DNA from 2 places in the Cupriavidus sp. 10L43_2 genome. Region 2 is predicted to be linked to the other one. Evidence: riboswitches for the same ligand, from Rfam matches in the RefSeq annotation. Region 2 holds a riboswitch; the other holds the start of a gene.
The links. Region 2 has a riboswitch for glycine ahead of gcvT (glycine cleavage system aminomethyltransferase GcvT). Riboswitches for the same ligand answer to the same signal wherever they lie in the genome.
Positions count from the first base shown of each region.

Region 1: it holds a riboswitch for glycine, as region 2 does, so the genes downstream of both, AC1DEL_RS01860 (D-amino acid dehydrogenase) here and gcvT (glycine cleavage system aminomethyltransferase GcvT) in region 2, are expected to answer to the same signal.

Region 1 covers NZ_JBFTJE010000001.1:426,677-436,857, reverse strand. Annotated here, with positions in the region: gene AC1DEL_RS01890 (Bug family tripartite tricarboxylate transporter substrate binding protein) at 1-820, opposite strand, end outside; gene AC1DEL_RS01885 (ArsR/SmtB family transcription factor) at 946-1,635, shown strand; gene AC1DEL_RS01880 (DUF6630 family protein) at 1,669-2,175, shown strand; gene AC1DEL_RS01875 (LysR family transcriptional regulator) at 2,197-3,207, opposite strand; gene AC1DEL_RS01870 (PepSY domain-containing protein) at 3,427-3,693, shown strand; gene AC1DEL_RS01865 (cytochrome b/b6 domain-containing protein) at 3,696-4,247, shown strand; glycine riboswitch at 4,323-4,421, shown strand; gene AC1DEL_RS01860 (D-amino acid dehydrogenase) at 4,585-5,886, shown strand; tRNA gene AC1DEL_RS01855 (tRNA-Leu) at 5,989-6,075, opposite strand; gene AC1DEL_RS01850 (histidine kinase N-terminal 7TM domain-containing protein) at 6,134-7,726, opposite strand; gene AC1DEL_RS01845 (hypothetical protein) at 7,823-8,356, opposite strand; gene AC1DEL_RS01840 (MFS transporter) at 8,403-9,674, opposite strand; gene AC1DEL_RS01835 (LysR substrate-binding domain-containing protein) at 9,834-10,181, shown strand, end outside.
Region 2 covers NZ_JBFTJE010000015.1:96,508-115,295, forward strand. Annotated here, with positions in the region: gene AC1DEL_RS20125 (FAD-binding oxidoreductase) at 59-1,450, opposite strand; gene AC1DEL_RS20130 (SDR family oxidoreductase) at 1,689-2,600, shown strand; tRNA gene AC1DEL_RS20135 (tRNA-Arg) at 2,712-2,787, opposite strand; gene AC1DEL_RS20140 (c-type cytochrome) at 3,111-4,022, shown strand; gene hemN (oxygen-independent coproporphyrinogen III oxidase) at 4,148-5,587, opposite strand; gene AC1DEL_RS20150 (ABC transporter substrate-binding protein) at 5,788-6,948, shown strand; gene AC1DEL_RS20155 (ATP-binding protein) at 6,973-8,169, opposite strand; gene AC1DEL_RS20160 (response regulator) at 8,230-8,961, opposite strand; gene AC1DEL_RS20165 (UvrD-helicase domain-containing protein) at 9,311-11,419, opposite strand; gene AC1DEL_RS20170 (glycine zipper 2TM domain-containing protein) at 11,673-11,894, shown strand; glycine riboswitch at 12,015-12,102, shown strand; glycine riboswitch at 12,124-12,246, shown strand; gene gcvT (glycine cleavage system aminomethyltransferase GcvT) at 12,339-13,466, shown strand; gene gcvH (glycine cleavage system protein GcvH) at 13,570-13,950, shown strand; gene gcvP (aminomethyl-transferring glycine dehydrogenase) at 14,052-16,973, shown strand; gene AC1DEL_RS20190 (DUF421 domain-containing protein) at 17,089-17,634, shown strand; gene AC1DEL_RS20195 (L-serine ammonia-lyase) at 17,709-18,788, shown strand, end outside.

The DNA of each region.
Region 1 (10,181 bases), on a different contig from region 2:
CGGCGGTGACGGCATCGACGATCTTGCGGGACACATCGTCGGGCAGGCCACGTGGCGCGACGATGCCGTACGCCCCTGCGGCAAGCACCTTCGGCAAGCCGGCTTCGGCCGCCGTGGGCACATCGGGAAGCGCCGCGAGCCGCTTGGTGTCCGTCACCATCAGCGCGCGAAGCTTGCCGCCCTTGATCAGGTGCGCGACCGCCGGGACTTCGGCGATGAACATGTCCACCTGTCCGCCCATCAGGTCCTGCACGGCGGGCGCGCCGCCCTTGTATGGCACGTGGCGCAGGCGGATGCCCGCTTCGCGCTGGAATAGCGCGCCAACCACGTGCGTGCTGCTACCCACGCCCGCAGACGCAACGGTGAACTTCTCCGGCTCGCGCTTGGCCGCTGCCTGCAGATCCGCGACCGATTTGAAGGGAGAGCTGGCATTGACCACCAGCAGGTTCGGGGTGGAGACCATCGTGCTCAGGTAGGCCACGTCCTTGAGCGGGTCGAATGGCATCTTGGGAGAAATGAACGGTGCGTAGACCATCGCGCCCGTACCGGCCATGCCCAGCGTATAGCCGTCTGCCGTGGCACGCGTCACGCCCGAGATACCCACGAGCCCCCCGGCGCCGGGCCGGTTCTCCACGACGATCGTCTGCCCGATCCGCGTGGTCATGGACTTGGCGAGCGTGCGCGCCATCACGTCAGCCGGCCCGCCGGCCGCGAACGGCACCACCAGAACGATCGGCCGGTCCGGATAGGCCGCCTGCGCAGGGCTGACCGTCAACAGGGCAGCCGTCCACAGCGAGTACATCATCAGGCGCAACATCATGCCTCCTTTATTAGAACTGCCTGGATATTTGTGGACATAGTATTTTATATCGTTGAGTTTGTCCACTATATGGTTGTACGCATCTCGCTCTATACTTCATCCGTCGTTTCACTCCGCACTGAACTATGGAATACGCTCCTGGCATCAGCCAGCTTGCTGGGCTGCTGGCCGACCCCGGCCGTGCGGCCATGTTGTGGGCGTTGATGGATGGCAGCGCGCGGCCGGCCGGCGAACTGGCGATGATTGCCGGGCTGTCGGCCTCGTCCACCAGCGGCCATCTCGCCCGCATGTCCGAAGGCGGCCTGCTCGCCGTGGAGACGCGTGGGCGCAATCGCTATTACCGGCTGGCCACGCCGGAAATTGGTGTGGCCATCGAGGCGCTTGCGTCGGCGTCGCTGGCCAGCCAGCCGCCGCGCGTGCGTGTCGTGCCGGTCTCCCGCACGGCGCCGCCGGCGCTGCGGCAGGCTCGCACCTGTTATGACCATCTGGCTGGGGAACTTGCGGTGGGTCTTTTCGAACGAATGTCCGATGCGGGCTGGCTGATCGTGTCGGGCAGCGCCGTCGACCTCAGCGCCCCCGGCGCGGAGGCGATGGGGCAGCTTGGCATCGACCTGGGCGCCACCCGCCGCAAGCGCCGGCAGTTCGCCTGCACCTGCCCGGACTGGAGCGAACGCAAGCCCCATCTGGGCGGGGCGCTCGGCGCGGCGCTGCTCGACAGCCTGCTGGCACGCGGGTGGATTGAGCGTACGGACACGTCGCGCGCCCTGCGCGTGACGCCTCGCGGCCAGCGCGAAATCGTGAACGTGGCAGCCTGACGGATATGAATACCGAAGCCAGAGGAGGAGCAGATGGCAATTGAACTGGACGACGACGCGCAAGACGCCATCAGCCGGCTATTCGCGCTGATTAACCTCGGCGACAGCGCCCAGACCAGCCGGCAGTTTTCGCTGTTCGAGGAAGCGCTGGAAGACGCCGAGGAAGACGAGATCGATGCCGCCGGCCTGCTGTGGCAGGTCAAGGACATCATCGATTGGGAATCCGGCTTTTATGTCGACTGGAAAGACGCCGAGTCCTTTATCGGCTGCCTGAACCAGCTTTGCGAGCGGATCGACCTCGAGGTGGACTGGGGCACCGAGGACACCGAGGACGAAGACTTCCTGGAGGGCACGAGCGTGCCCGAGCTGATGGAGATCGTCGCCACGCAGCTACGCATGGCCGGCTACACGCTCTGGAACTGGGATACCGGCGGCGACGCCTACGGCGGCTGGATCACGCGCAGCGAAGACGACGAAGAGATACTCGAGATCGCCGACACGCTCGGCTTCGACATCCGTCCCGGCGACCAGCCCTACTGACCGACCGGCTCGCCTGGAAACTCAGTCGAGCCCGATCACCACCGCGCCGCCGTCACCGTCCGGGGTATCGGCGATGTCGGCGCTGTCCGATCCATCCGTGCCCCCCAGCGCCTTGGCGCGCGGTGCCGGGCGCCGGGTCTCCGGCACGCCCAGCGTTTCCTCGAGCACAGTGAGGAAGGCCCGCACGCTCGGCGGCATCAGCTTGCGCGCGGGCATCAGCACGTACACCTTCAGCGGCGACGACGTATAGCCGGGCAGCACGCGCACCAGTTGGCCGTGCACCAGATGCTCGTGCACGAAGCGGGGCGACATGCGCGCCACGCCCAGCCCATCCAGCGCGGCCTTGAGCCGGACTTCAGCGTTATGCGTGGAGATGCGCGGCGAGACGTCCATGGCGAAGGTTTCCACCCCATCGCGCAGGAATTCCCATTGCACATCGTCGAGGTTGCCGAGCGTCGGCCAGCCCTTCAGGTCCTGCGGCGCGCGCGGCAGGCCGTGCTCGCGGATCAGCGCGGGCGCCGCATAGAACGCACGCTCGATCAGCACCACGCGCTTGCTCGCGAACGAGCTGTCGTGGAGGTTGGTGTCGGTCATGACGAAGGCGAGGTCATAGCCGTGGCGAATCAGGTCGGGCTGGTCCCAGCTCATGTCCAGTTCCACATGCAGCGACGGGTGCAGCTTAAGTAACCTGGAGAGCGAGGCGGACAGGTGCTGCGAACCCACCTCGTAAGGCGTGGCGATGCGCAGCGTGCCGCTGACCTCGGCACTCACCGAGGCGGCCTCGGCGCTGATCTCGCGCAACTCGCCAAACAGGGGCGCCACGCGGTCATAGAGCTGCTGGCCGCGCTGGGTCACGCGCACGCGCCGCGTGGTCCGCTCGAACAGGCGCACACCAAGCTGGGTTTCCAGCCGGGCAACCGCCGCGCTGGCCGATGACTTGGGCACTTCCGCCAGTTCGGCGCCCTGCGTGAAGCCGCCCCCTTCCACCACGCGGCAGAAGATTTCCCAGTCTTTCCAGTCGATCGATTTCATGCAGACACCTTCGTCACCCACGCCGTGTGGGCGAGGCGGAATTGTCCCACAGCCCGGACAATCCCGCTGCCGACGTTCACGCCGATAGCCGCCGCGCCGGGCGGCGCGCACGGCATTTGATGCAGGTCATCGTGCGGGAAAACATTGATTGGGAATTGTTCTTGTTACCGCGTACGATTCCGGCATCCGCCCCGGATGGGGCTTCTTGCGGGAGCTGCAATGCTGAAAGTGGCCGTACTTCTCATCGCCGGTGCGTTTTCCACGGGGGCCTTCGCGGGCGCCAAGTGCGACAAGCATCCGAAGTCCGAATGGATGCCCGAGGCCGACGCCAAGGCCAAGATCGCGGCCCAGGGCTACAACATCAAGAAGTTCAAGGTGGACGGCAACTGCTACGAGATCTATGGCACCACCAAGGACGGCAAGAAGGCCGAGATCTACTTCGACACGAAGACGCTCGACATCGTGAAGTCCGAGATCGAGAAGTAAGCATGTCGGTGCCGGCCGGCCAGCTGCGCCATACCACCACGCTCCGCGTCTGGGACGTGGTGGTGCGGCTCACGCACTGGAGCGTGGCGGCCATCGTCTGCTACGACCTCATCGACGATTCCGGCGACCAGATGCACCGCGTGCTGGGCTACGTGGCCGCCGGACTTGTGCTGTTTCGCATTCTCTGGGGCTTCATCGGCAGCGAACACGCGCGCTTCCGCGCCTGGCTGCCGCGCCCCGCCGGCGTGCTGGCCCATGCCCGGGCCATGGCCCGGCGCCGCACGCCGCGCTTCATCAGCCACACCCCGCTCGGCGCGGTGATGATGCTGGCGATGTGGACCCTGATCCTGCTGCTCGCCGTCACCGGCTGGCTCTCCCGCCTCGACCCGTTCTGGGGCGAGGACTGGCCCATCGACATCCATCGCTGGCTCTCCAACACGCTGCTCGGGCTGGTGGTGGTGCACGCGCTGGTGGCCATCGTTACCAGCGTGGCCGGCAAGGAAAACCTGATTGGCGCGATGATTACCGGCCGCAAGCCGCGCAGCCTCGACTAGCCGGGGGTTGCCGCGCCGGCGCCGCCCGTGGCATAGTAGCCCCGTCATACCGCATCACCCGCCATACCCGTTTTACCCGCGTTATCGGGAGAGACTGTGCCTGCCGCCCGGCAGGCCGGCGCCGAAGGAGCAACCGCCCCGGAAACTCTCAGGCCAAAGGACCGGTAACGCCATTGCACTCTGAAGAACCCCGGCTCGCGTCAGCCGACGGTACCGAAGGAGCAAGCGATGCGCCCGCGCGCATCGTGAATCTCTCAGGTCAAGGACAGAGGGGGCGTGCGTCGCGCATGGTGCGCCACGTACCCCCCATCCACGACGTCCTGGAAGACCTGACAACATGAAGACAATCGCTGTCATCGGCGGTGGCATCACCGGCGTGACGACCGCTTACGCCCTCGCCAAACGTGGTTTCGCGGTCACACTGCTCGAGCGCCATCGCTACGCCGCCATGGAAACCTCGTTCGCCAATGGCGGCCAGCTCTCCGCGTCGAACGCCGAGGTCTGGACCCACCGCTCCACGCTGGTCAAGGGCATCAAGTGGATGCTCCGCAACGACGCGCCGCTGCTCGTGAACCCCCGCCCCACCTGGCACAAGCTGAGCTGGTTCGCCGCGTTCATCGCCGCCATGCCGCACTACCGGGCCAACACGATCGAGACCGCCCGCCTGGCCATCGCCGCCCGCGCGCACCTGTTCGGCTGGGCCGAGGCGGAAGGCATCGACTTCGACCTCAAGCGGCAGGGCATCCTCCATATCTACCGGGACAAGGCCGGCTTCGACCATGCCGGCGAGGTCTCCAGGCTGTTGGCCGAAGGCGGCCTGCCGCGCCGCGCGGTCACGCCCGAGGAAATGCGTGCGATCGAGCCGACGCTGGCCGGCCAGTACTACGGCGGTTACTACACCGAGAGCGACGCCACCGGCGACATCCACAAGTTCACCTCCGGCCTGGCCGCGGCGGCCCAGCGGCTGGGCGTGGTCACGCGCTACAGCCAGGACGTGCAGTCGGTCAACTCGGACGGCCGCACGGCCACCATCGCCGTCCGCGACGGTAATCAGACAAGTTCGACAACCTTCGACGCCGTAGTGATCTGCGCCGGCGTGGCCAGCCGGCAGTTCGCCACGCAACTGGGCGACCGCGTGAACATCTACCCGGTGAAGGGCTATTCGATCACGGTGAACTTGCCCGACGCCGCCAGTCAGGCTGCGGCGCCCACGGTCAGCCTGCTCGACGACGAGACCAAGCTCGTGACCAGCCGGCTCGGCGTGGACCGTTTCCGCGTGGCCGGCACGGCCGAGTTCAACGGCATCGACCGCGACATCCGCGCGGACCGCATCCGGCCGCTGATCGACTGGGTCAACACCTGCTTCCCCGGCGTGAGCACGCGCAGCGTGGTGCCGTGGGCAGGGCTGCGGCCGATGATGCCGAACATGATGCCGCGCGTGGGGCGCGGCCGGCAGGCCAACGTGTTCTACAACACGGGGCACGGGCATCTGGGGTGGACGTTGTCGGCGATGACGGCCGAGATGGTGGGCGATGTCATCCGGCTGGCGGCGGTACCGCGTGCTTTCTCCCCTCTCCCGCTTGCGGGAGAGGGGTTGGGGGAGAGGGCCGGCGTGACCGGACGCGATATCGCTGCCTGAACCGCCAGCCCTCTCCCCCGCCCCTCTCCCTGAGGGAGAGGGGCGACAACCATCGCGCCAACGAAAAAGGCCCCGCTTGCGCGGGGCCTTTTTCTTCAATCTTGGTGCCCAGGAGAGGACTCGAACCTCCACAGTGTTGCCACCGCTAGGACCTGAACCTAGTGCGTCTACCAATTCCGCCACCTGGGCAAGGTGAGCGGCGCATTCTACAGGAGCTTGCGGATTTTGCAAGCCCCTGCGCGTGCCACTATGCCTGCAGGCCCATGTAGATCTTCCCGTCCTGGACGAAGCGATTGCGCCCGGCGCGCTTGGCCTGGTACATCGCGCTGTCCGCGCGGTGCAACAGCGGCTCCAGCCGTGGCGCGTCCGGCACCGTACAGGCCGCGCCCACGCTAATCGTGACGAAGGGCTGCACTGGCGTGCCGTTGTGCGGGATCTCCAGGTCGCGCACCGCCGCCACCATGCGGCGCGCCACGTTGCGCGTCTCGTCCTGCGAGGCGTCCGGCAGCACCACCGCGAATTCCTCGCCGCCCAGCCGCGCGCAGAACTGCTCGCCCACCAGCACGCTGGTCAGCGCGGTCGCCACCCGGCGCAGGCAATCGTCGCCGCAGGGGTGGCCGTACAGGTCGTTGTATTGCTTGAAGAGGTCCACATCGAGAATCAGCAGCCCGATCGGCTCGCCCGCCTCGTAGGCCCGGGTCACGGCCAGCAGCGACTCGCGCTGGAAGAAACGCCGGTTGGGGATGCCGGTCAGCGCGTCGATGTCGAGGTCCGCCTCCACGCGCGAGAGCTTCGCCTCGGTCTGGCCGAGCTGGGCCGTCAGCGCCAGTTCGCGCGACTGGTAGCGGCTGATGTCGCGCATGAAGACCAGCGTGCCGATGCGCTTGCCGTCCAGCCGCATCACCGGCTCCGCCGTCACCTCGTAGTGCGCGCCCTGGGGAATGTAGGGGATGGCGCCGACGTCGGCCCCCGCCTCGCGCGGCTGGCGCAGCGCCTCGTCCCATACGGCCGGCATCGGCTGCCCCCGGCGCAGGTCGGGCACCAGCCGCAGGGCGGCCGGGTTGAACTCGACGAGCCGCCCCTTCGCGTCGACGATCACGCAGCCGTCGCCAATCGTGTCGAACACGCGCAGCCGCGCGTAGTGGCCGATGTCGTCCAGATGGGTACGCAGCGCACAGATCCAGACCACCACCGTCATCAGGGAAAACGTGGCCGGGGTCAGGTCGCCGCCGAGCGGGCTGGTCCAGCGCTGCAGGTAGGCCATGTGGGTGAGCAGCGGCAAGGTGAGGCTGCTGGCCACGATGGCCCGGCCCCGCCGGGTCAGCGCCGCATTGGGCACCTCGGCCGTGAGCAGGAAAACCAGGCTTAGCAGCAGCATGAAGTAGGTCCACGCCGCCACCACCACGTAGCCGGGGCCATGGTGGAAGATCGCGCCCGGCGAGACGCCGGCCGGCATCATGTCGATGCGCGTCCAGATCAGGTGATGCCGCTCGTTGGTCAGCACCAGCACCACCGACGCCACGGCGGCCAGCACCGGCAGCCACAGGCGCGACCACGGCACCACGTAGCGCGGCCGGCTCAGGTGGATCATCGCCACCAGCCAGCCGATGGGCACCATCACGATGCCCGCGTACTGGGCCTTGGCCCAGAAGATGCGCCCGTCCAGATCGGTCGAGCTGACTTCGAGCAGCCGGCCGCCGCTCCAGATGGCCACGCCGCCGGCCAGCACGAGGAAAGCCTTGATCGTGGGATCGTCGCGGCGCGGCCAGGTGGCGATAACCATGCCCACGCTGCACACCACGGCTATGGTCAGGCAAAGGACAAGAGGGTACGAGGGCATGAGAACGGCGGGGAACCTGATAATAGCCGCCGCGCCCGACATGGCGGAGGCGCCCCATTATAGGGGCTAGCCGGGGCGCCACCCCATCGCCCTCACTTACTTGGAGCGGCTGCGGTCCCCGCCGCGCGAGTCCATGATGATCATGGTGCGGTCCAGCACGCCGGCGTCATCGAAATAGACGCTGAAGTGCGCCGGCAGGTTGCCGGCCATGTACATCCGATAGCTCCATGCCTCGCGCTTCATCAGGGCGAAGTACTGCACCGGCTCGCGCGGGAGGCCGAAGCGCTCGGCGATGTCGCGCTTGGTCCAGATCCCGGGGCGCGCCTCGTAGATCTCCTTCTCGGTCAGGGTCTGGCGGAAGCCGGCCAGCTTGCCGGCGGCGTCGAAGTCGGCCGCGTAGACCTCGAAGCCGTAGGGCTGCTTGGAATAGATCCAGCGCTGGGTGCCGTCGGCCAGTTGGTAGGTCTCGGTCGGGTTGCCGAATGTCTCGCGTACCGAGCTTTGCGGGCTGCCGAGCATCGACTGGGCGGTCTGCACCGGCTGGAGCGTGGCGCAGCCGCCGAGGACCACGGCGGCCAGGGCGGCAAGGAGGGCGACGCGGACGGCGCGCCCGGAAATCGGGTTGGGCATGGCATGTCTCCAGAGTCCATGCCAAGCATAGCCCAGCCGGCCGAACTCAGCGTTGCGGCTGCGGCCAGCCCGCGCGGACGATCTCCCGGTCGTCGATCGGCCAGTGCAGCGCGGCGGCCACCACCCCGAGCGCCATCGCCCCCATCCACACCAGGTCGTAGGAGCGCGTGGCCTCGAACACCACCCCGCCCAGCCAGACCCCGAGGAACGAGCCAAGCTGATGGCCGAAGAACACGAAGCCGAACAGCGTGGTGATGTAGCGCACGCCGAAGACCTGCGAGACGATGCCGCTGGTCAGCGGCACGGTGCCGAGCCAGAGGAAGCCCATCACCGCCGCAAACCCGTAAAGCGTGGCGGCGCTGAGGGGCAGCAGCACGAACAGCGCCATCGCCGCCGTTCGTACTAAATAGATACCGGCCAGCAGATACTTGCGCGAATGCCGCCCGCCCAGCACGCCGAACCAGTACGTCCCGGCGATATTGGCCAGCGCGATGATCGCCAGCGCCGCCATGCCTTCGGACGGCTGCATGCCCTTGTCCCGCAGGTAGGCCGGCAGGTGATTGGCGATAAAAGCCAGCTGAAAGCCACATGCGAGGAAGCCGAGGTTGAGCAGCCAGAAGCCCGAATGGCGGAAGGCCTCGCGCACCGCCCCGAGCAGCGGAGGCTGGGCGCCCCCGGCACCGGCACCGCTGGCGGGGTGCGTCCGATCCTGGAATGGCAGCGCCAGCGGGAGCATGGCGGCGGCGGTCACGGCCAGGATGACCAGCGCGCCGCGCCAGCCGGCCTGGAGGATCATCACCTGCGCGCCCGGCACCAGCAGGAACTGGCCGATGCCACCCATCGCTCCGGCGAGCCCCAGCGCCCGGCTGCGCTGCGCCGGCGCGATCATCCGGCTCAAGGCGCCGTAGACCACGCCGAAGGTGGTGCCGGACAGCGCCACGCCCACGCACAGCCCCGCCGACCAGACGAAGGCCGCCGGCGTGGCCGCCTGTGCCATCAGGAACAGGCCGACCGCGTACAGCGACAGCCCGGCCAGCATCACCCGGGCGGAGCCGAAGCGGTCCGCCACCATGCCCGTGAAGGGCTGGGCCAGCCCCCAGGTCAGGTTCTGCACGGCCATGGCGAAGGCGAAGGTCTCGCGCGTCCAGCCCCGGTCCGTGATGATCGGCAGCATGAACAGGCCCTGCACGTGGCGCGCACCGAGCGCCAGCCCCATCACCAGCCCGCCGGCCAGCAGCAGGAACCAGGCGGTGCGCCACCAGGGTGGCGAACCGGTCGGCAATGCGCCGGCGGCATGGGAGGCGGGGCGTTGGGTCATGTCGGGAGGATGGGACGATCGGGTTGGGAGATCGCTCTATTTCAGGCGATCGGGGGCGCAGGCTCAAGCGACATTTCCGCCCTCCTGCCATGCGTGGTGGTCATGGCAGCGGGGGCCGAGCCGTGCTTTAATCCCAACACCTTCCCCACCCATCCCGCCATGTCCGTCCCGCTCGCCCGGCTGTTCCCGCTCGATCTGCTCAAGGGCTTCGTGGCCGTGGGCCGGCGCATGAGCATCACCCAGGCAGCGGACGACCTGTGCCTGACGCAGTCCGCCGTCAGCCGGCAGATCCGCGCGCTGGAAGACCACCTCCAGGTTCGGCTGTTCGTGCGCCAGCATCGCGGCGTGGCCTTCACGCTCGAAGGCGAGCGGCTGTTCCGCAGCGCCGATGGTGCCGTGCAGCAACTCCAGGACGTGGCCGGCGAACTGCGCAAGCGCGATGGCCGCCAGCCGGTGACCGTGACGGCCAGCATCGGCGTGGCGGGGCTGTGGCTGCTGCCGCGCCTG
Region 2 (18,788 bases):
GCAACGCATGCGCCGGCGATGTGTGGCGGAACGTGTCCGCCACAGTCGGGCAATGCCGCTACGGCGCCGGGGCGATGTTCTGGTTCGTGCAGAACAGGTTGTGCGGATCGTATTGACGCTTGATGCGCGCCAGCCGGTCGTAGTTCGGCCCATAGGCGGCGCCCACGCGCGCGGTTTCCTCCTCGGTCAGGAAATTCACGTAGACGCTGCCCGTGGCGTACGGCTCGGTCGCGCGGAAGAAGTCGCGCGCCCAGGCGATGCAGGCGTTGTCCTCGTCATTGCGCTCCCAGCGCGCGTGCACGTTCATCACGTAGCGGGCGTCGCGGTGCGCGTAGGCGGTGGCATCGGGCGCCACGCGGTTGGCCACCCCGCCCACCTGGCCGATGAAGATGTCGGCCAGCGGCGACGGCAGGCGCAGCGCGAAGTCCGTCATCGCGTCGATGGCGGCGTCGTCCAGGCGCGAGAAATTGTGCGATTTCCAATAGTTGCGCGCGCCCGGGCCGAGCAGCGGATCGAACGCCTGCTGCCACGCTGCGTACGGCGCCGGCCCCACGTGCTCGCCCACGGTCTGGCCGAACTGGCGCAGCGGGGCGATGGCCGCGTCGGCCTTGTCGGGATCGCCGTTGTAGAACACGGCCAGGATCATCACGTCGCTGCCATGCGCGGAGGAAGGCAGGAACGGCAGCGGCGGCGCCTTGCGCAGCACGACCCACACGTTCAGGTCGTCCGGCATCGTGTTTTCCGCGAAGGTGCGGTACTGGCGCAGCACCGACTTGCCCTCGGCGGCCGGGAAGACGAGCAGCCCGGTGGTGACCATCGGCCCGACATCGTGCAGCTTGAACTGGAACAGCGTGACCACGCCGAAGTTGCCGCCGCCACCGCGCAAGGCCCAGAACAGGTCGGGCTCCTCGGTGGCGCTGGCCCAGCGGCGCTGGCCATCGGCGGTGACGACCTCGCAGCCGAGCAGGTTATCCACAGTCATGCCGTACTGGCGCGTCAGCCAGCCGAACCCGCCGCCGAGCGTCAGCCCGGCCACGCCGGTGGTGGAGTTGATGCCGAGCGGCGTGGCCAGCCCGAGCGCCTGCGCCTCGTGGTCGAAATCGGCCAGCAAGGCGCCGCCGCTGACCCAGGCCACTTTTTCCTTGGGATCGATCTGGACGCTGCGGTGCGCGGAGAGGTCGATGACCAGCCCGTCGGCGCAGATCGCACTGCCTGCGATATTGTGTCCGCCGCCGCGCACGGCCAGCACCAGGCCCCGGTCCCGCGCGAAGTTGACGGCCTGGATCACGTCGGCGGTGCCCGTGCACTGCACGATCACGGCCGGCCGCTTGTCCACGGTGGCGTTCCAGACGGTGCGGGCCGTGTCGTAGCCGGGGTCGGCGGGCAGCAGGACCTTGCCGCGCACGGACTGGCGCAGCATGTCGAGATGGGCAGGGGTCAGGGTTGGCATGGCGGTTTCCTCCACGGTGTGCGCGATGCGGGCGACGGAACCTCTTCTCCTTGCAAGGCGCGCGCCACAATCGCGGAGGGGGCATCCACGCTGGCCTGCCGGCTACCGCCGGGCCGCGCCGCGTGCGCCGGGGGCCGGAAATCGACCGATCGGTTACAGCGGTGAGGCGGCGCCGGAGACGCCTCGCGCGCGGCGGCGTACCTTGCGGCACGCGCGCCCGTTGCCTAGCATCGTTCCCATGACTGCTCCGCTCAGAGACCGCGTCGCGCTGGTGGCCGGTGCCACCCGTGGCGCTGGACGCGGCATCGCCGTGCAACTGGGGGCGGCCGGGGCCACGGTCTACGTGACCGGGCGTTCCACGCGCGCACAGCGCTCCGAGATGGATCGCCCGGAGACCATCGAGGAAACTGCCGAATTGGTGTCGGCGGCAGGCGGCCGGGGCATCGCCGTGCGGGTGGATCACACGGTGCCATCCCAGGTCAGCGCGCTGGTGAACCGCATCCGCGCCGACCACGGCGCGCTGCACATCCTCGTCAACGACATTTGGGGCGCCACGGTCATGGAGTGGAATAAGACCGTGTGGGAATCGTCGCTCGACATTGGCCTGCGCACGCTCGAACTGGGCGTGCATACCCATGTGATTACCAGCCATTTTGCGATCCCGCTACTGATCGAATCGCCGGGTGGGCTGGTGGTGGAAGTGACCGACGGCACCGCGGCCTACAACGCCACCAACTACCGCGTGTCGTTCTTCTACGATCTGGCAAAGGCCAGCGTGCTGCGCATGGCCTTCGCCCTCGCGCATGAACTGGGGCCGTACGGCGCCACCGCCGTGGCACTGACGCCGGGCTGGCTGCGCGCCGAGGCCATGCTGGACGCCTACGGCGTCACCGAGGCCAACTGGCGCGACGCCACCGCACGGCAACCCCATTTCGCAATCTCCGAAACCCCCGCCTACGTAGGCCGCGCCGTGGCAGCCCTCGCCGCCGACCCCGAGCTGGCCCGCTGGAACGGCCAGACGCTATCCAGCGGCCAACTGGCGCAGGTCTACGGCTTCACCGACCTCGACGGCAGCCAGCCCGACGCCTGGCGCTACATGACCGAAGTGGTCGATGCGGGCAAGCCGGCGGATATCACGGGGTATCGGTGAGACGGGCGCAAGCGTCCGCTGCTCGGAAGTCGACCTGGCTTCGGACCACAAACTGTTGGAAATTCGCGTGTGCGGGATTGACTAGCGTGGACTGACTGCAAGCCAGTCTATTGGTGCGCCCGGCTGGGATCGAACCAGCAACCCCTGCCTTCGGAGGGCAGTACTCTATCCATTGAGCTACGGGCGCGATGTGAGCTGCGATTGACGTCGGACGAGGGCCGGCGTCGGAAAGTCGCATAGGATACCTCGTTTGTCGGGCGGCGTCCATGCGGGTTGCGCCGGGAAGGGTTCCGGCAGGTCTCGCAGCCGCCGCTTTTGGCCCCGGACGCCACGGCTTGGGTCTATAATCGCCAGCTATTTGCGTCGAAACGAGACGTACCCGGGACACGAGACATGGCCCGGACGCAGATAGCCGAAAGGCGAAAACAGACCCATCCCCGACAAGGGCCAACAAAGCAAGCCGCCCCCAACGCGCTGCACTAGGTTTCCCTGCAAAATCGAGAGTTCTGTATGAGTGACGTCCACCAAGAAAACGACCACCACGAGTCTCCCATCAAGACCCCGAAACAACTGATCGCTGTCGTGATCGCCGCCTTCGTGGTGCCGATTCTCGTGATCGTCCTGTTGGTTAGTTTTGTTGGTCACGGCACCCACGAGGGCGCCGGCTCCACCCAGACGGCCGAAGCCGTCAACCATCGCATCCAACCCGTCGCTTCCCTGGAAATCAAGGACCCGAACGCGCCGCGCGTCTTCAAGACCGGCGAGCAGGTCTACAAGGAAGTCTGCGCCGCCTGCCACGCCACCGGTGCGGCCGGAGCGCCCAAGCACGGCACACCCGGCGACTGGACCGCGCGGATCGGCCAGGGCTTTGACGGCCTGCTGAAGTCCGTGATGAACGGCAAGGGCGCGATGCCCCCCCGCGCCGGCACCTCGCCGGACGACTACACCGACTACGAACTGGCCCGTGCCGTGGTGCACCTGGCCGACGCCGGCGGCGCCAAGTTCCCGGAACCGCCCGCGCCTGCCCAGGCGGCACCGGCCCAGGCTGCGGCTTCGGCGCCTGACGCACAGGCCGCGGCCCCGGCGGTTCCTGCCGCGCCAGCTGCCCCGGCGGCTGCTGCACCGGCACCCGCTGCCGCCGCACCCGTTGCTGCGGCGGCTGCCGCCCCGGCCGCTGCATCGGCCGAAACCGGCAAGAAGGTCTATGACCAGGTTTGCGCCGCCTGCCACGCCGCCGGTGTGGCTGGTGCGCCGAAGTTCGGCGACAAGGCCGCCTGGGCACCGCGCATCAAGGAAGGCATGGACGCCGTCCACAACTTCGCGCTCAAGGGCAAGGGCGTGATGCCGCCCAAGGGTGGCTATGCCGGCGCCGACGCCGACGTGATCGCCGCCGCCGACTACATGGTCAACGCTGCGAAGTAACGCCAAGCGCACCTTTCAGTCCACGCAAAAAAGCCCGCGACGATCCTCGCGGGCTTTTTTGTTTCGATGGGGTCGATGGGGTCGATGGGGCCGGCGCCCCACTAGATATATATATAGGCAGCGGGTCAGACCACGCGTGAATAGCGCACCAGCGGCACCTCGCGCGCGCCGTCCTGGCGCAGGTAGCGGTCGAACACCATCGCCACGCGGCGCACCAGCAGCCGGCCCAGCGGGGTGATGTCGATCCGCGACGCGTCGCGCCGCAACAGGCCCTCTGCCGCCAGCGCGTCCAGCCCGGCGAATTCCGGCGCGAAGGTTCGGGCGAAGTCGATGCCGTGCGCCGCCTCCACCGCCGCAATGTCCAAAGTGCCGTGGCACATCAGCGCGCCGATGATCGCCTTGCGCAGATGGTCATCGGCGGACATGCCGAAGCCGCGCGCCACCGGCAGCCGGCCGGCGTCCAGCGCGTCGTAGTACTCGTCCGTGGTGCGCGCGTTCTGCGCGTAGTGGCCGGCCACCGCGCCAATCGCCGAGACGCCGAAGCCCAGTTGATCGTGCCCCGCGTGGGTGGCGTAGCCCTGGAAGTTGCGTTGCAGCCGCCCGGCCTGCTGGGCGATGGCGAGGTCGTCGTCCGGCAGCGCGAAATGATCCATGCCGATATAGACATAGCCGGCGGCGGTCAGGCGCTCGATCGTGGACACCAGGATGTCGAGCTTCTCGCCGGCGGGCGGCAGCGCCGCCTCGTCGATGCGCCGCTGCGGCTTGAACACATGCGGCAGGTGCGCGTAGCTGTAGACCGAGAGCCGGTCCGGCCGCAGCGTCAGCACGCGGTCGATGGTCGCTGCGAAGCGTTCGGTGGTCTGGTGCGGCAGCCCGTAGATGAGGTCCATGCTGACCGAGCGGAAGCCGAGCCGGCGCGCCGCCAGCACCACATCGCGCGTTTCCTCATAGGACTGCACGCGATGGATTGCCTCCTGCACCTCCGGGTCGAAGTCCTGCACGCCGAGGCTGATCCGGTTGAAGCCGAGTTCCGCCAGCAGCGCCATGCGCGCATCGGTCACGCGGCGCGGATCGATCTCGATGGCGTGCTCGCCCTCGGGCAGCAGGTGGAAGTGTTGCGTCAGCGCCGCCATTACGCGACGCATTTCGTCGGGGTCGAGGAAGGTCGGCGTGCCGCCGCCCCAGTGCGATTGCATGACCGCGCGGCGCTCGCCGAGCCGGCCGGCAACCATTGCCATTTCCCGGGCGAGATAGTCAACGTAGCGCGCGCTGCGGGCGTGGTCCTTGGTGATGATCTTGTTGCAGCCGCAGTAGTAGCAGATGTTCTCGCAGAACGGGATGTGCAGGTAGAGCGAGAGCGGCGCGGGGGAGTCGGCGCGGCAGGCGTCGAGCGCGGCGAGGTAGCGGGCGTCGTCCACTTCGGCGTCGAAGCGGTCGGCGGTGGGGTAGGAGGTGTAGCGGGGGCCGTTGCCGTCGATGCGGCCGGCCAGGCTGCGGAAGTCGGCCAGTGCGCGGCGGTCGAACGCCGTGGCGGCAGGCATGCTGGGGAGGGTGGGGGCGGACATGGTGCGCTCTTTTTGCGGGCGAAGATGGTCACGATGCTATGCCCCTGCGCCGTCGCTCACCTTGACGCGCATCAAGCGCACGCCGCGCTTGCGCCCGCAGCCCCGCCACCGTGGGGCGTTGGCGTCATCCGAGCGTCACGAACGGCCGATAGGCTCTGCCCGCCGTCCCCTCCTCCACCCGATTCCAACGCCCGCCGACCATGCGCCCAGCCTCGCCCAGAACGATGTCGCCCGCCGCGCCGGCGCGCCGCCGCATGCTCCGGTCGTTCGGCACGCTGGCCGCGATGCTCGCGGCACCGGCTGCGTTCGCCCAGCCGCAACCGCAGCCCTCCTCGCAGCGCCGGGCGCTGGTGGTCGGCCATCTGCTCGACCGCGTGGGGCCGCAGGCGGATCTGGCGCGCGACTACCTGGCCGGCGCCAAGGTGCTGTTCGATGCGGCGAACGCCTCGGGTCAGGGGCCGCGCATCGTACACGTGGTGCGGGATGCCGATGCCAGCCCGCGCATCGCCACCTCGCAGGCCATCGGCATGGCCGAGTCGGACCATATCGACGTGCTGTTCGGCCCCGGCGACACCCTGCTGCCCGCGCTGGCCACGTCGTCCGAACTGAGCCGGCGCGGCGTGCAGATCGTCGCCCCGCTCTCCGGGCTTTCGCTTGCCGCCGACAACATCTGGTTCACGCGCGCCGACTATCAGGCCGAGCTGGACGCCGCCGTGCGGCAGCTGCGCAGCTACGGCCTCAAGAACATCGTCCTGGCCGTGTCGCCCGACTTCGCCGCCGGCACGCTCGCGGCGGGCTCGCCGTGGCTCGATCGGATGGAGCGCGACCTCGGTACGCGCGCCGTGACGCTGACCGGCAGTGTCGATGACGGCGCGCGCCGCATCGCCGCGACGCGGCCCGGCGCGGTCATCGTGGCCGGCGACACGCTTGCCTACGGCGGCCTTGGCCGCGCGCTGGCCTCGCAGGGTTGGTACGGTTTTCTGGTGGGATTGTCGGCCGTGAGCCCGGCCTCGGCGCGCGAGATTCTCGGCGGCAACTACGCGGGGGGCGTGGTGGTCACGCAGGTGGCGCCCGGCCCGCAGGAATCCACGCTGCGCGTGGTCAAGGAACACGTGGCGCGGATGAAGCAGTACCTCGACGAACCGCCCTCCCCGGCCACGCTGGCCGGCTACATCGGCGCCGCCTGGCTGGTGCGCGCTGCCGGCGCGGCCAAGGCGCCGGGTGCGCTGGAATTGCGCCGCGCGCTGCAGTCGCGCATCGACGTGGGCGATTTCACGCTCGACTTCACGCGCGGGCTGCGCGGCTCTCAGTACGTGCAACTGGCGCCGATCGGCAAGTCGGGCGTGCCGCAGCGCGCCTGACCCGCGCGCCGCTATATCTATTAGTTAGTCGCGCGGCAGCGTGATGCGCACGCGCAGGCCGCCTTCGACGCGGTTGTCCAGCGTCAGCTCGCCGCCATGGCGATTGACGATATCGGCGGCAATCGACAGCCCCATCCCCACGCCGCCGGTAGCCCGGCTGCGCGACGACTCCACGCGATAGAACGGCTCCAGCACGCGCTGCAACTCGGCCGGCGGAATGCCGGGGCCGTTGTCGCAGACGTCGATCTGCACGCGCTCGGGGCTGTCCGTCAGCACGATATGCGCGGCGCCGCCGTAGCGGTGCGCGTTCTCGACGAGGTTGACCACGGCGCGGCGCAACTCCGCCGGGTAGGCCAGCAGCGGCGCGGCGGTGCCGGAGAGCCGCACGTCCTGCCCCAGTTCCTCGGCATCGTCGACGATGGCCTGGAGCAGCGCCTGCACGTCCACGCGCTGGCGCGGGCCGGTGCCGTCGTCGCGGTCACGCAGGTAATAGAGCGTGGCGTCGATCAGCCCGTTCATCTCGGCCAGATCCTGCCGCAGGCGGTAGCGCACGTCGTTGTCCTCGATGCGCTCGATGCGCAGGCTCATGCGCGTGAGCGGCGTGCGCAGGTCGTGCGAGACTGCCGCCAGGAAGCGCGACTGCTGCGCCAGCTGCGTGCGGATGCGTTGCTGCATCAGGTTCAGCGCCTTGGTGGCGGCGCGCGCTTCGGCCGGACCCGCATCATCGTCGAGTGGCGGGGCGTGCACATCCTGGGCCAGCCGGTTCGCACCGGTGGCCAGCCGCTGCACCGGCCGCGCGAGCAATCGCGCGCCCACCCACGACGAAATCACGATGGCGATGAACTGGAAGATCAGGCCAGGATGCAGGGGCCAGAGTCCGTGCCAGGGGGGGAAGTGGCGCTGCGGTCCGGGCGGCTCCCCGCGCCGGTCGGGATGGCCGGGACGGAACATGCCGCGCTCCCCGGCCGGGCCGCCCTCGCCCGCCTCCTCGTCTTCCTCGAAACGCGGGCCGCGCTGCGACGGCTCGGGGCGGTGGAATGGCTTGCCGGCGGCGGCGGCCTCCGAGGCCGCCTCGCGCATGCGTTCCTCCCAGCGCGGCGAGCCGGGGCGCGGGAACAGGCCCTCGATGACGGTCACGCCAAGCACGTGCACGGCCACCATGATCGCGGCCATGACCAGGAACAGCCGCAGGAACATCGAATCGAAAAGGTGGCGCCGCATGGTGGGGTCTGTCCGGACGCCGGCGGTGGCGTTCGGCGGCGGGGGGGACGCGGCCATGCGTCAGGAATCCACGTTGACCGTGAAGACGTAGCCCTCGCCCCGCACCGTGCGGATCAGCGCCGAGTCGCGCGGATCGTCGCGCAGTTTCTGGCGCAGGCGCGAGACCAGCAGGTCGATGCTGCGATCGAACACGTCGAGGTCGCGACCGCGTGCCTGGTTGATGAGCAGTTCGCGATCCAGCACGCGGTTCGGGTGCTCGATGAAGGTCAGCAACAGGCGGAACTCGGCGTTCGACAGCGGCACGACCGTGTCTTCCTCGTCGAGCAACTGGCGCAGCGTGGTGTTGAGCCGCCACGCGCCAAACTTGACCTCGTGCCCCGCCGGGGTAGGTGCCGAACGACGCACATCGGCCCGGCTGCGCCGCAGCACCGTGTGGATGCGCGCCACCAGTTCACGCATCTCGAACGGCTTGGTCACGTAGTCGTCCGCCCCCACCTCGAGCCCGACCACACGGTCGGCCAGTTCGGCGCGGGCGGTCAGCATGATTACGGGGATGTCCGTGCGCTCGCGGATCTCGCGACACAGCGTCAGGCCGTTCTCGCCGGGCAGCGAGAGGTCCAGGATGACCAGGTCATAGTGATGCTGCGCCATGGCCGTGCGCATCGACGCCCCGCCTTCGGCCCCATCGGCCGCCATGCCGAACGTGGCCAGGTATTCGGCCAGCATGGCGCGGATCTGGGGATCGTCGTCGACGATCAGCAGGCGGGTAGGCAAGGCGGGAGTGAGGTCCATGGCAAAGCGGGAGGGATGGGAAACGCCGGCGGGCGACGGCCTGCGCAACGACCGGCGGTCAACTGTACCAGTTTGCAATATTCGCGCTGTGGCGGCTTTGTATCAGGTTCGATACGTGCGCTGTGGATAACTTCGCCTGACAAAACGACGCCCCCGGCACTGCCGCGCCGGGAGCGTTCAACAGGGAAGAGCCAGGCACGCAAGCGTACCCAGCCGCACCGCTAACCGAAGGGCAGGCGCGGCACGGCGCCAGTCGCCGAGGCGTCTGACGCGTCGCCATATTAGAAAGCGCGAGGCGCGCGGTCTTGTCTGCCTTGTATCGGCGGTGATGCTTGGTAGGGGATGCGACTCAACCCGTCACCGGCTTGCCGGGTGCGCCCGGCGTACCCAGCAGCGCCTTGAGATTGGCCAGCCGGTCCTTGGGGCTCATGGCCGGGGTCTCGTCGACGGGAGCCGGCGCTTCTTCGAGTTTCATTTCGGCGATGAAGCGCGAGGGTTCGCAGGAGTAGGTGTCCCGGGCGCGTTTGCGCTTCTTGCACCAGCTGATCTGGAGGCTGCGCTGGGCGCGGGTGATGCCAACGTACATCAGCCGGCGCTCTTCCTCGATCTTCTCGTCGCTCATGTCTTCGTCCTCGCGCGCGTGGGGCAGGATGCCCTCCTCCACGCCCACCAGGAACACGTGCGGATATTCGAGGCCCTTGGACGCGTGGAGCGTGGAGAGCCGCACCGCGTCCGGGTCTTCCTCGCGGCCTTCGAGCATGCTCATCAGCGCCACGGTCTGTGTCAGTTCGAGCAGGTTCTTGCCTTCGTCGCCAAAGCCGTCGGCGTTGTCGAAGCCGGTGGCCTCGCCCTCCCCGGCCTCGGGTTCCGGGCGCGTGCCCTTGCGCTTGAGCCAGTCGAGGAATTCAAGCGTATTGGTCCAGCGCGACTGGGCCTGGCGCTCGTCGAAGGTATCGTACAAGTACGATTCATAGTGGATGCCGGCCATCATGTCGTCGAGCAGCACGGTGGCCGGATCGGTCTTGGCGCGGTCCGCCAGGCGCACCATCGACTCGCAGAATACGCGCAGCGGCTCCAGCTGGCGCGGCTGGAGCTTGCCTTCGATGCCGCCCATCATGGCGGCCTCGAACAGCGACACCTTGGCCTGCCCCGCGAACGTGCCGAGCGCCTCCAGCGTGGTGTTGCCCACGCCGCGCTTGGGCGTGGTGATGGCGCGGATGAACGCGGGATCGTCGTCCGGATTGGCGATCAGCCGCAGGTAGGCGCAGATGTCCTTGATCTCCGCCTTGTCGAAGAAGCTCTGGCCGCCGGACAGCACGTACGGAATCCGCTCGCGCCGCAGGATCTGCTCGAACAGCCGCGCCTGATGGTTACCGCGATACAGGATGGCGTAGTCGCGGAACTGCGCGCGGCGCTCGAACTTGTGGGCGGACAGGCGGAACACCACGGACTCGGCCTCGTGCTCCTCGTCGTTCATCGGATGGATGGCGATGGGGTCGCCCATGCCGTGCTCCGACCACAGCTTCTTGTCGAACAGCTTGGGATTGTTGGCGATGACCGCGTTGGCCGCCTCCAGGATGCGCACCGTCGAGCGGTAGTTCTGTTCGAGCTTGACGACCTTGAGGTCCGGGAAATCGGTCTGCAGGCCGCGCAGGTTGTCCAGCGTGGCGCCGCGCCAGCCGTAGATGGCCTGGTCGTCGTCGCCCACGGCCGTGAACGCCGGCGCGCGCAGGTGCGAGCCGCCGGCCAGCAGCTTGAGCAGCGCGTACTGGCAGGCGTTGGTGTCCTGGTATTCGTCGACGAGGAAGTAGCGCAGGCGGTTCTGCCATTTCAGGCGCACGGCCTCGTCGCGCGCGAACAGCTCGGCGGGCAGGCGGATCAGGTCGTCGAAATCCACCGCCTGGTAGGCGTGCAGCGTGGCCACGTAGTTGCGGTAGACCATGGCGGCCTGGTGCTCGTCGGCATTGGCGGCCTGGGCCAGCGCGGTCTCCGGATCGATCATGCCGTTCTTCCACAGCGAGATCGTGCCCTGCACGCTACGGATCAGCTTCTTGTCCGTGGTGGCGAGCTGCTCCTGCACCAGTCCGAAGCAGTCGTCCGAATCCATGATCGAGAACTGCGGCTTCAGGCCGACGTGCTCCGCCTCCATCCGCAAAATCTGCACGCCGAGCGAGTGGAAGGTACAGACGGTGAGCTGCTTGAGCGGAATCCGCTTGCCCTCGCGCGTGGTCTTGCCCTCCATCAGCTTGCCGATGCGCTCCTGCATCTCTTTCGCCGCCTTGTTCGTGAAGGTGACGGCGGCGATGTGACGCGGCTCGAAGCCCTTGTCCTCGATCAGGTGGGCGATCTTTTGCGTGATGACGCGCGTCTTGCCGGACCCGGCGCCCGCGAGGACGAGGCAGGGCCCGTCCAGATAGCGAACGGCTTCGGATTGGGCGGCGTTGAGTCCGTGGGTCATGGGTGGGCGGGTGCCGGATGGCGCACGCTTGGCAGGCGCGCGAAAGGCGTCGATGTTAACACGCAGGGTGGCCTGCGCCGGTGCCTGATGACGGACATCAAGGACGCGAGTGCTACCAGTGTTTCATCGCGGTAACACTTCGTAAAAGTGACGTCCGAGGGGACATCCGGGGCATGGAGATTGCCTCATACGGTCATGCGGGACCGGCGGCGACGCCGTCCTGATGACAAATTCGGCACATTCGGAGGCGATCATGAAAACAATGCGAACCCTGGCGAAAATCACGCTGATCGGTGTCACGCTGGCGGCCTTTGGCGGCTGCGCGGACATGAGCCCCAAGACCCGCAACACCGCCATTGGCGCGGGCGTTGGCGCGCTCGGCGGCGCGGCGCTGACCAACGGCAGCGCGCTCGGCACGGTGGGTGGCGCGGCGGTGGGTGGCGTGGTGGGTAACGTCGTCACGAAGGATCGTTGATCCGGCGCGGGTAGTCCTTACCCTCAGGCGGCAGGAATTACAGCCAGCCCCCTCCCCGGCGCCTAGCAAGGTGGCGTCGGCGCCGCGTTGACAAAGGTCAACCCGTCCCGTACATTCACGCGCATCCAACCGGGAGAGCGCGCAGCCATTGCGCCGCCGAAGGGGTATCACCCGAAAACTCTCAGGCACCACGGACCGGTCGGATCGGCATGCAACATGCACACGATGCATGCCGCACTCTGGAGAGCGACACCCGCCCGTGCCAACGCATGGCGAGCGTGTCCACCGAAGGGGCGCGCGATGCGGCAAGCTGCATCGTAATCTCTCAGGTATCGAGGACAGAGGGGTCATCCGCCGCGGCGGATTGGTGGCATTGCCATCGATCCCCACGGCGGATGACCCTTTTTTCGTTTTCGCTGCCGTATTCGCTCCAGAGGATTTCCCATGACGCTCCAGGCCACGCCCCTTAACGCCATCCACCGCTCGCTCGGTGCCCGCATGGTCGATTTCGGCGGCTGGGACATGCCGGTCAACTACGGCTCCCAGATCGAGGAACACAACGCGGTGCGCGGCGATGCCGGCATGTTCGATGTCTCGCACATGTGCGTGGTGGACCTGTCCGGCCCCAACACGCGCGCCTTCCTGCGCGGCCTGCTGGCCAACAACGTCGACAAGCTCCAGACCCCGGGCAAGGCCCTGTATGCGTGCATGCTCGACGAAAAGGGCGGCGTCATCGACGACCTGATCGTCTATTTCTTCGCCGAAGACCGCTTCCGCCTGGTGGTGAACGCCAGCACGGCGCTGGGCGACATCGAATGGATCACGGCCCGCAACGCGGCCACCGGCAGCGGCGTGACGATCACCCCGCGCCGGGGCGACGTGGCGCCGGCCGGCGTGGGCAAGCTGGCGATCATCGCCGTGCAGGGCCCGAACGCGCGCGCCAAGGTGCATGAGGCCTTCCCGTCGACCCAGCCGGCCGACGCACTCAAGCCGTTCAACGCGGTGGTGGTGCGGGACCCGATGGTCGGCGAGCTGATGGTGGCCCGCACCGGCTACACCGGCGAGGACGGCTTCGAGCTGGTGGTGGAGGCCGAGAACGTGGCCGGCATCTGGGAAAAGCTGCAGTCCGTGGGCGTGCGCCCGGCCGGACTGGGCGCGCGTGACACGCTGCGCCTGGAAGCCGGCATGAACCTGTACGGCCAGGACATGGATATCCACACCTCGCCGCTCGACGCCGGCCTGGCCTGGACCGTCGACCTGCAGAGCGAGCGCGATTTCATCGGCAAGTCGGCGCTGCTGGCGGCCGGACAACATAAGACATTTGCCGGCCTGATCCTGCGCGACAAGGGCGGTGTGCTGCGTGCGCACCAGAAGGTGATCACCCCCGCCGGCGACGGCGAGATCACGAGCGGCACCTTCAGCCCGTCCCTCTCCCAATCCATTGCGTTTGCCCGGCTGCCGCAGGGCGTTGTGCCCGGCACCGAGGTCCAGGTCGAGATTCGTGACCGCAAACTGACCGCGACTGTGGTTAAACTGCCGTTTGTGCGCAATGGCAAGGCACTCGTGAGCTGAGGCATCCGCCCGGCTGACACCAACGGTCGCCATCACGCCTGCCCGGCTGGCCCCGGCAGGCGAACCGAAACAAGACAAACACTGCATTCCCGGAGAATCCGTCATGAATTTCCCTGCTGACCTGAAGTACACCGAATCGCACGAATGGGTGCGCGTTGAAGCCGACGGCACGCTGACGATCGGCATTACCGACCACGCGCAGGACGCGCTGGGCGACATCGTCTTCCTGGAACTGCCCGAAGTGGGCAAGTCGGTCGGCGCCGGCGACGCGCTGGCCGTGGTGGAGTCCGTGAAGGCCGCTTCCGACATCTACGCCCCGGTGGCCGGCGAAGTCATCGCCGTGAACGAGGCCGCCAGCGCCGCGCCGGAATCCGTCAACGCCAACGCCTTCGACGCGTGGCTGTTCAAGCTGAAGCCGGCCAATGGCGACGATGTGAACGGCCTGATGAACGTCGACGCCTACAAGGCCAGCGTCGGCGCCTGACGCGCTGCACCAGCCGTCTCCCGAGCCAGGAGACGGCGCCCGAGATGCCCGCGCGGCGGCCAGGCTGACCACCTGCCGCCCCGCCCCACGAGACACTTGCCATGAACGCCCCTCTTCCCATGAACGCCGCCCAAGGTAGCCGGCCCACGCTGGCCGAACTGGAGGCGCGCGACGCCTTCGCCGCCCGTCATATCGGCCCGGATGCCGCCGAACAGCAACACATGCTCAAGGTGCTCGGCTACGAGACGCGCGCCGCGCTGATCGACGCCGTGGTGCCCGCCGCCATCCGCCGCCGCGACGGCATGCCGCTCGGCGAATTCACCGAGCCGCTGACCGAGGAAGCCGCGCTGGCCAAGCTGCGCGGGCTGGCGAACCAGAACCGCGTGCTCAAGAGCTTCATCGGGCAGGGTTACTACAACACGCTCACGCCGGGCGTCATCCTTCGCAATATCTTCGAGAATCCGGCCTGGTACACGGCCTACACGCCGTACCAGCCCGAGATCTCGCAGGGCCGCCTGGAGGCGATGCTGAACTTCCAGCAGATGGTCACGGACCTGACCGGGCTGGACATCGCCAATGCGTCGATGCTGGACGAAGGCACCGCTGCCGCCGAGGCGATGACGCTGCTCCAGCGCGTGAACAAGCACGCCTCGAACACGTTCTACGTGGCGGACGACGTGCTGCCGCAGACGCTGGAAGTGGTACGCACGCGCGCGCTGCCGCTGGGCATCGAGGTCAAGGTCGGCCCCGCCGCCGAGGCCGCCGGCGCCCATGCCTTCGGCGTGCTGCTGCAATACCCGGGCGTGAACGGCGATGTGGCCGACTACCGTGCCATCGCCGATGCCGTGCACGCCGCTGGCGGGCTGGTGGTGGCGGCGGCGGACCTGCTGGCGCTGACGCTGATCGTCGCGCCGGGCGAATGGGGCGCCGACGTGGCCGTGGGCAACTCGCAGCGCTTTGGCGTGCCGCTCGGCTTCGGCGGCCCGCACGCCGGCTACATGGCCGTGAAGGACGAATTCAAGCGCTCGATGCCGGGCCGTCTGGTGGGCGTGACCATCGACGCGCAGGGCAACAAGGCGTACCGGTTGGCGCTGCAGACGCGCGAGCAGCACATCCGCCGCGAGAAGGCCACGTCGAACATCTGTACCGCGCAGGTGCTGCTGGCCGTGATGGCGTCGATGTACGCCGTGTACCACGGGCCGCAGGGCCTCCAGCGCATTGCCCAGCGCGTGCACCGCCTGACCGCCACGCTGGCCGCCGGCCTGAAGGCGATGGGCGTGACGCCGGTCAACGCCACGTTCTTCGACACCCTGACGCTGGACACCGGCTTCAACACCGAGGCGATCCACGCCGCCGCCACCGCGCGCGGCATCAACCTGCGCCATATCGGCGCCACCCGCGTGGGCATCTCGCTGGACGAGACCGCCTCGCGCGAGGACGTGGTCGCGCTGTGGGAGATCTTCGCGCACGGCAAGCCGGTGCCGGCCTTCGATGCGACCGAGGCCGCCGTCGGCGATGGTTTCCCTGCCGCACTGGCCCGCCAGAGCGCCTACCTGACGCACCCGGTCTTCAACACGCACCACGCCGAGCACGAGATGCTGCGCTACCTGCGCTCGCTGGCGGACAAGGACCTCGCGCTGGATCGCACCATGATCCCGCTCGGCTCCTGCACCATGAAGCTCAACGCCACCAGCGAGATGATTCCGGTGACGTGGCCCGAGTTCAGCAAGGTCCACCCGTTCGCCCCGCTCGACCAGACCGTGGGCTATCGCGAGATGATCGACCAGCTCGAAGCCATGCTCTGCGCCGCCACCGGCTACGCCGCGGTGAGCCTGCAGCCGAACGCGGGCTCGCAGGGCGAGTACGCCGGCCTGCTGATCATCCAGAAGTACCACGCCAGCCGCGGCGAAGCCCATCGCGACATCTGCCTGATTCCCTCGTCCGCGCACGGCACCAACCCGGCGTCGGCCCAGATGGCCGGCACGAAGGTGGTGGTGGTGGCGTGTGACGCCGACGGCAACGTCGACCTGCAGGATCTGGCGAAGAAGGCCGAGCAGCACAGCCAGAACCTCGCCGCAATCATGATCACCTACCCGTCCACGCACGGCGTGTTCGAGCAGGGCGTGCAGCAGATCTGCGAGATCGTGCACCAGCACGGCGGCCAGGTGTACGTGGATGGCGCCAACATGAACGCGATGGTCGGCACCGCCGCGCCGGGCCAGTTCGGCGGCGATGTCTCGCACCTGAACCTGCACAAGACCTTCTGCATTCCGCACGGCGGTGGCGGCCCCGGCGTGGGCCCCGTGGCCGTGGGCGCACACCTGGCGGACTTCCTGCCGAACCAGGACAGCGTGGGCTATCGCCGCGACGACAACGGCATCGGCGGCGTCTCGGCCGCGCCGTTCGGCTCGGCCAGCATCCTGCCGATTTCGTGGATGTACGTCGCGATGATGGGCTCGGCCGGCCTGACCGCCGCCACCGAGAACGCCATCCTGGCCGCCAACTATGTGGCGCGCCGGCTCTCGCCGCACTTCCCGGTGCTCTACGCCGGCCAGCACGGTCTGGTGGCGCACGAGTGCATCCTGGACCTGCGCCCGCTGCAGAAGGCCACCGGCATCAGCAACGAGGACGTGGCCAAGCGCCTGATGGACTACGGCTTCCACGCCCCGACCATGAGCTTCCCGGTGCCGGGCACGCTGATGATCGAGCCGACCGAGAGCGAGGCGCTGCACGAGCTGGACCGCTTCATCGACGCCATGATCGCCATCCGTGGCGAGATCGCGCGCGTGGAGGACGGCAGCTTTGACCGCGACGACAACCCGCTGCGCCACGCGCCGCACACCGCCGCCGTGATCACCGCCAATGAGTGGACCCACGCGTACACGCGTGAGGAAGCGGCCTACCCCATTGCCTCGCTGCGCACGCAGAAGTACTGGCCGCCGGTGGGCCGGGCGGACAACGTGTACGGCGACCGCAACCTGTTCTGCGCCTGCGTACCGATGAGCGAGTACGCGCAGGACTAAGGCGCCGTGTCTGGCGGCGTCCGGCCTGCCCGGACGCCGCTGGCGCGCTTTGCGCCTCCCGCCCCGGCCCCCCGGGCCGGCGTGCAGCACACCATCCCTAGCGGAGGTCTAGTCCATGTGGAATCTGAGCGCCCCCTGGTGGGAATTCGTGCTGCGCGGGCTGATCGTCTACGCCGCGCTGCTGTTCCTGATGCGCGTGTCGGGCAAGCGCCAGATCGGCCAGTTGTCGCCGTTGGATCTGGTGCTGCTACTGATCATCTCGAACGCGGTGCAGAACGCCATGAACGGCGGCGACAACTCCGTCACCGCCGGGCTGATCCTGGCCGCCACGCTGTTCGGCGCCGACGTGCTGGTGGGCTACGGCACCTGGCGCAGCCGCCTCCTGGAGGCGCTGGTGGAAGGCCGGCCCGAGATCATCATTCACCAGGGCGAGATCTTCCAGGATGTGATGCGCCGGGAGCGCATCACACCGCGCGAGCTGCAGAAGGCGCTACGCCGCAACGGTTGCGCGCGTGTGGAAGACGTGCATTTCGCTATTCTTGAGACAGACGGCACGATTAGCGTGATCCAGAAGGAAAAGTCCGAGGACGGGCACGCAAGGCCCGCCATCGACGCCATGTGGCGCGAGCCCGGCCGGCCCGATGCCGATATGTCGCTCTGACCCGACACCCGACCACTTTCCCGACGGCCTCCCCGCCCCTGCGCCCTGCGCGCCGCCCCCTACCGGAGTTCCCCGTGGCTGTCAGCGTTTTCGATCTGTTCAAGGTAGGTATCGGGCCGTCCAGCTCGCATACCGTGGGGCCGATGCGTGCGGCCCTGATGTTTGCGCACGGGCTCGAGCGGGACGGCCTGCTGCCCCAGGTGGGCAGCGTGCGCGTGGAGCTATACGGCTCGCTCGGCGCCACCGGCAAGGGCCACGGCACCGACAAGGGCGTGATGCTGGGGCTGATGGGCGAGGCGCCCGACACCGTCGACCCCGAAACCATCGAGTCCCGGCTGGCCACGCTACGCGCCCAGCGCAAACTGGCCCTGCTCGGCACGCACGAGGTGCCGTTCGTCGAGCGCGAGCACATCGTGTTCTACCGGCGCGAGGCCATGGCCGAGCATCCCAACGGCATGAAATTCCACGCCTTCGACGCGGAGGGCACGCCGCTGCGCGAGGCACGCTACCTGTCCGTGGGCGGCGGCTTCGTGGTCACGGCCGGCGCGCCGAACACCCAGATCCTGGCGGCCGAGCGGCAGTTGCCGCACCCGTTCCGGAGCGGCCGGGCGATGCTGGAGATGGCGCACGCGAGCGGCAAGTCCATCGCCCGGCTCATGATGGAGAACGAACTGACCTGGCGGCCCGAGCAGGAAGTGACCGATGGCCTGCTTCATATCTGGGACGTGATGCAGCAATCCGTGGCGCGCGGCTGCCGCACCGATGGCGAGCTGCCGGGGCCGTTCAAGGTACGGCGGCGCGCGCCCGAGTTGTACCGGGGACTGACGCTGCACGCGGAGCGGGCGCTGTCCGATCCGCTCTCCGTGATGGACTGGGTCAACCTCTACGCCATCGCCGTCAACGAGGAAAACGCCGCCGGCGGGCGCGTCGTCACGGCGCCGACCAACGGCGCGGCCGGCATCATCCCGTCCGTGCTGCACTACTACGACCGCTTCATCCCCGGCGCCAACCGCGCCGGCGTGGTCGATTTCCTGCTCACGGCGGGCGCCATCGGCCTGCTCTACAAGCTCAACGCCTCGATCTCGGGCGCCGAAGTCGGCTGCCAGGGCGAAGTCGGCGTGGCCTGCTCGATGGCCGCCGGCGCGCTGGCGGCG